Regions from separate parts of the Sporosarcina sp. P26b genome, predicted to be linked through region 2. Evidence: riboswitches for the same ligand, from Rfam matches in the RefSeq annotation. Region 2 holds a riboswitch; the other holds the start of a gene.
The links. Region 2 has a riboswitch for thiamine pyrophosphate ahead of CSV69_RS11490 (ECF transporter S component). Riboswitches for the same ligand answer to the same signal wherever they lie in the genome.
Positions count from the first base shown of each region.

Region 1 (3,178 bases), on a different contig from region 2:
TTGCTTATCGCGCAGTGAATCGACGATACGATCCACATCTTCCCCTTTACCTGACAATTCACTTGTCAGATCAGGCACTTTACGGAATGCGGTTTGCGCACTCTCCAAGTTGGATGTAATGACCCGCAATGTATTATCCACGGTCTTTTCATTCTCTTGCAACTTGCTGATCAATCGTGCATTCAGTTTTTTCGCATTCTCATGCACCGAATTGACATCGTCCAATACCAGATCCACACGATCAATAGAAGAATCCGCGAAATTTAACCCTTTATCCACTAGCTGCAATTTCGAATAAATGTCGGGAATATCATATTCTAGTTGATAAACTAAATCGCGTAGTTTTTCAATATTGACACGATTGTTTTCCAGTTCCACTCCTAGATTATTGAATACCTTGATCACTGCTTTGTTCGCTTCTTCAACGAACGTGCTATCGATATTCTCTACTATAGCAGATGCGCCCTTGCCTGCTACTTTTGGAGAAATCGCATTAATCTTTTCATTGATATAATAATCCAATGTCGGTTGTTTAATATCGTCTGTAACGATACTGCTTAAATTTTCCGAGAAATTCTTGGGGATGATAATCGCAGCGTAGTAATCGCCGTGCTTAACACCTTTTAAGGCTTCGTCTTTCGTCACGAACTGCCAACCGAGATCATCATTCTTGGTCAGCGAAACGATTACTTCGTCTCCGACATTGAATTCCTTACCCTCAATTTCTGCGCCTTGATCTTCACTAACAATCGCTACTGATACGCCTTTCGTATTGGAATATGGATCCCACGAAGCCAAAATGTTCATCCAGGCATAGAGCGACGGTAGAAATGCAATGGCTGCAATGACGATGAGCGCCGCTTTATTCTTGAATATATTCCGGAGATCCCGTTTGACTATAAACAATATTTTATTCATCTAGTATAAACCCTCGCTCTGTATTCCGACATTCGCATATCACACCAATAGACTAGAGAAAATCGTATAGTTCAACACATCTGTGATTTGCTCCTCAGTCAGCTGGTCATCATGCGTTTTCGACCAATCCACTACTAACGCCAAATAAGATTTGAATAATAGATACGCGATCAGTTCACTATTACATGGCTTCAATTCACCTTTGGCAACACCGCGTTCAATCTTACTAGCAATAAACTGCAATATTTCCTTCTCTATAGAAGTTAACACATCCCCGACAGCTGGTGTGCGTAACTCTTTTTCCTCTTCAATCAGCTTAATGAATAACTGATGCGTCTCACGAAACTTCAATAACTGCATAATACGCGCATGGGCATTCTCTTGAAACGATGCCCCTTCTATAGCCGTTCTTTCCGACGCCTCTTTCATTTCGTTCACCATATTCCAGACGATCGAATGAAATAATTCTTCTTTATTCGAGAAAAACGTATAGATAGTACCTTTCCCCACATTCGCTATTTTCGCTACTTGGTCCATTGTCGTCGCCTTATAGCCAAACATCGTAAACGATTTTCCAGCCGCCAACATGATTTCTTCCCTACGATCCATTTTGCCACACCCTTCGAAATTGACCGTAATACCATTTCGGTCTGATAGTCATTATACTACATAGATTTTCAATGAAATGCAAGATGCTTGCTATTAATGAGTGAAAAGAATAGTTTTATCGACATTCAAAATATTTACTGAATTAAAGTTGACTACTTTACTAGAATATGAAACGATAAGACATGGATAAACACTAGGGGTGCTTTTGCTGAGAGAGGCTATTTGCCTTAACCCTTAAACCTGCTCTAGATAATGCTAGCGGAGGGAAGTGGACATATGACCGGTCTTGGCCGAACTATGCAACCGCTTCGCACAAAAGAAGTGGTTTTTTTGTGTGGATTTTTGAAGAAAAGAGATGTGAAAAGAATATGCCTAATAAAATTTTAGAATTTACCGATGTATCCTTTCATTATCAAGCAACCAAAGCTTCAAAACCGACGGCTATTTTTGACCAAGTTGATTGGCATGTAAATGAAGGCGAATTCGTCAGCATCATTGGACCAAGTGGTTACGGGAAGAGTACGTTGTTCCGATTAGTTACTGGCCTTGAGAATCCTGACAGTGGAGAAATTTCATTGAACGGTGAAGTCGTAACGAGGCGTTTAGGAAAAGTCGGTTACATGCCGCAGCAAGATTTACTCATGCCTTGGCGAACCATTCTAGAAAATGTTCGATTGCCAGTGGAACTCCAAAGTGCCAAAACGACTTCCGATGAGATGATCCAGCTCCTTGCAGATTTTGGGCTAGCTGGTGAAGAAAACTCTTACCCTGGCAACTTATCAGGTGGTATGCGTCAACGTGTTTCTTTTTTACGAACGATTCTAACCGGCTCTGATATTTTATTGCTGGACGAGCCTTTTAGTGCGCTCGACGCCATTACCCGCTTGACGATGCAAGAGTGGCTAATTGATCAGTGGAAGAGGCTCGATAAAACCATTGTCTTCATCACCCATGATATCGACGAAGCATTATTTCTATCTGATCGTATCTTTGTACTTGCTGAAAAACCTGTGCGGACAATCCGCGAAGTAGTCGTTCCTCTTGATCGACCACGTACGATGAGAGACTTGGCACGCCCAGAACTGGTTGAATTAAAGCAACAACTCATCATGGAGCTACGTTCGGAGGCACCACTATGAAAAAGATTACTTCTTATAGTAGTTCCATATTTTTCGTCGTGATCCTACTTGGCATATGGGAAATCGGAGCGCGTCTTTATGATAAAAGCTTCTTATTCCCGTCTCCATCTGCGATTCTACTCAAGTTATGGGAACTAAAGTCGGAGCTGTTTATCCACCATTTACCTCCGACAGCTGCAACAATAGTAATCGGCCTAATTATTTCGATACTTATCGGATCGGCGCTTGCGATCGCGATGTATAGCAAGAAGCCTATCGAGCAAGCGTTTTATCCACTTTTGATTGCGTCACAGACGATTCCCGTCATTGCGCTTGCACCGATTTTCGTGCTGTGGTTCGGCTACAGCATTTGGGGAAAAGTTGCAGTCACTGTACTGATCACCTTTTTCCCCATCACTGTCAGTGTGTTCGATGGTTTACGTTCATCGGATAAAAACTTACGTGAATTAATGCTCACGATGGGCGCGTCTGCAAAAGATATTTTCTTTAAACTGGATCTACCTTCCGCCCTA
Region 1 is NZ_PDYW01000006.1:30,358-33,535, reverse strand. Features, by position in the region: gene CSV69_RS07970 (YhgE/Pip family protein) at 1-918, opposite strand, end outside; gene CSV69_RS07965 (TetR/AcrR family transcriptional regulator) at 958-1,527, opposite strand; TPP riboswitch at 1,713-1,811, shown strand; gene CSV69_RS07960 (ABC transporter ATP-binding protein) at 1,896-2,666, shown strand; gene CSV69_RS07955 (ABC transporter permease) at 2,663-3,178, shown strand, end outside.
Region 1: another riboswitch for thiamine pyrophosphate. It lies ahead of CSV69_RS07960 (ABC transporter ATP-binding protein); the one in region 2 lies ahead of CSV69_RS11490 (ECF transporter S component).

Region 2 (3,178 bases):
AATTGCAGTTCGGGATTTTGGAAAACGAGCGACAGACCTTTAGGAAGTTGTCGCTTCTTCTTTTTCCACACAATCGGTACACCGTTAACTTCATAGACACCGTCAGTGCGAAGTAGTTGCATGAGAGATAGAAGCAATGTGCTTTTACCAGAGCCATTTTCTCCAACAATCGAAATCCAGTCACCAGCCTGTACGGTCGCTTGTTTGACAGAAATCTTCTCCGCTTGACCGCGATAGCCGTGAAAGTCTCGAATCTTAATTTTCTCTTGAGATGCAACTGCTTGACGGTTTTTCATCATCGATTGAAATGCTTCGGACGTTTTATATTCTTCCCAAACCCCCGGATACCAAATGCCATAGCGCTTCAGTTCTTCTTGGTTGTTTGTAAAGATAGTGTCTGGAGGTCCATCCGCTATAATGACTCCTTGATCATTAAATAGCACCACGCGATCGACCCAATCGGCAATCAAATCAATTTTATGCTCGACAATGAGTACGGTTTTATTTGTAGCTGCTGCTTTGATAGCAGACCAAATTTGCTGCGTGCCTTCTGGATCAAGTAAAGCAGAAGGTTCGTCCAGAAATAATACGTCGGGTTCAAGTAATAACACTGTAGCCAAAGCTAGTCGTTGTTTCATGCCTTGAGACATTTCATTGATGGGTGTATGAACGTTTTCTAAATTCAAGTCCACGCGTTTCAACACTTCCTCTATAAGAGGGGCCATCTCTTCACGCGGTACTTGAAGGTTTTCCAAAACAAATGCAAGTTCTTCATCGACATAGGTCATGCAAAACTGCGTTTCGGGATCTTGAAAAACGAATCCCCATGAGTCAGGCAGTTGGACGTCTTTTGTTTTCATTGGCAATTCGATGGAATGCGGGATAATTCCACTCAGCACTTGCAGTAAAGTAGATTTACCACAGCCGCTTGGTCCAAGCATGAGCACTTTTTCACCAGGCTGAACGGAAAAAGAAAGATCTTTAAAAACCAGTGAATTCTCTCCGGGAAACTTCAGTCGTAAATCGGTAACACTGATGTTAGGCATAGTTGAATCATTCCTCCGCGTTTACTGATCGAGCAAAGTATATTCTTTCTTATCAACAGGGCGGATTAAAGATGTCACGCCGGTTGCTTCAATCGCTTTAACAATTAGTACAGCAAAAATACCTGTGAAGATGAATGCACTAATTGCACGTAACCCGTATTTCACTATAAGTGCCCAAGTTTCAAGTGCTGCATATCCATAAACCAAATCGAGTCCGAAACTCGCGAGGCAAGAAGCAATACCAGCCATTCCGGCGACTACTATCGTGTAGCGCTTATATCGGAATGCGGCGAATAGTAATTCTGCAGCAAGACCTTGCATGAACCCGTACATCAATACTTCAATCCCATGTCCTGCGAATGCAGACAAGGAAGCGCCTGCAATGCTTGCGATCAATGCGGTACCGGGCTTACGTAATAGTAAAAAGGCGAACGGTCCCACCATGAACCACATGCCGTAAATCAATTGACGTGCAACGGGGAGAATCGGTTTGACGACGGTATATAAATCGTCCCAAAACTTCATCAATACCCCAAATACTACCCCGATCATGATCGTGATCAAAATATCGGTAAACTTTAATTTCTTCAAACTTTTCCACTCCTTCTTATTTGTCTATACAAAAAAGCCGTCTGAAGAGCAGACGGCCGAGGAAGGAAAGAGATTCCTGTAAATTTCCATCGATTACGCTCTCTACGCTGGCATTACCCAGATCAGATTAACGGTCAGCAGTGGATTCCTCTGCTATCTCAGCCTGATTCACTCAAGCACCCGTACGGACATTTATGTAAGCAATCCTAGTATACAGCACATCAATTTGTCTGGCAACCACTTCAAAAGTTGGATGAAGTGCGAATCCCGAAGTAGGTTAATTTCGTTACAGTGTGTTGAAATCCTGTTATACTAATAGGATACAAATTGATCCTAATTGCATGCCATATACGAATTTAAATAGATTTAAAGGAGTTTTTACATGACGAAACATATAGCGTTCATTGACGTAGAAACTACAGGTATGAGAGCAGAGGCAAGCGATGTAATTGAACTGGGTGTTATGCTTGGCGAATACGATAATAACCGGATTGTTCGGGTAGCAGATGAATATTGTGAGTTTCAAGAGCCGTTCTACTCTATAACGCCAATGATTACAAACCTAACGGGCATCACTGATCAGATGGTAAGAGGGAAGTCACTCGACATGGACAGAATTCTATCGATACTCGATCGAGCAGACGGCATTGTGGCGCATAATGCTTCATTTGACAGGGGCTTTGTCAGTAGACTATTACCGGAAACTCTCGACATGGACTGGTATTGTTCTGTTAGACAAATTAAATGGAAAAACTATGGCTTTGAGAATGGTAAGCTTCAACAATTACTGAGAGCACATCGGATTCAAGTACAGAACGCACACAGGGCACTAGATGATGCGAAAAACTTAGCATTGCTACTGAACTCGTCGAATCCGAGCCTTGAGGATGATACCTTTATATCCTACCTAATGAATAAAGCACCGATGAAAAAACCATCTAGATCTAGATTTTAATTACAAAGTGAGGGATACCAGGATAGTAATATACCCGGGTATCCTTTTTGTATGGAGAAAGTTTCATTTTCACGACCATATGTATGAAATGTGCATAGTTTTTCCACATGTATCAGCTATACTACCCTTGATGACAATAGATAAAGGAGATATTTAAATGAGTAGAAAAACGCAAGTTGTTATATTCTCATTGTGTGCATTATTGATCAGTGGATGCAGTAGTGATGCGCAATCGAATGAACAGAGTAATGAACATATGATGAACCAGACGAGCAATGAACAGCATTCTATGATGGATGGTTCGACAATGGGTAACGGACATATGAGCCATAATAATGTAGTGAGATTAAAAGATTCGACTGGTGAGAATGAAATAAACATCCCACCCTTATTAACTAGTGAAACGACAGTAGGCACCGAATATACTGTTAAGGCGCAAAAGGGAAGCGTGAACATATTTGATAATGTGACTACAGAAACTTTTGGATATAACGGAGATTTAGTAGGACCCGTTCTACAATTTAGAAAGGGTGAAACTGTAAAAATAAATACGATAAATGAATTAGATGAAGAAACAACATTTCAT
Region 2 is NZ_PDYW01000013.1:19,837-23,014, reverse strand. Features, by position in the region: gene CSV69_RS11495 (ABC transporter ATP-binding protein) at 1-1,046, opposite strand, end outside; gene CSV69_RS11490 (ECF transporter S component) at 1,068-1,637, opposite strand; TPP riboswitch at 1,720-1,831, opposite strand; gene CSV69_RS11485 (exonuclease domain-containing protein) at 2,020-2,592, shown strand; gene CSV69_RS11480 (multicopper oxidase family protein) at 2,750-3,178, shown strand, end outside.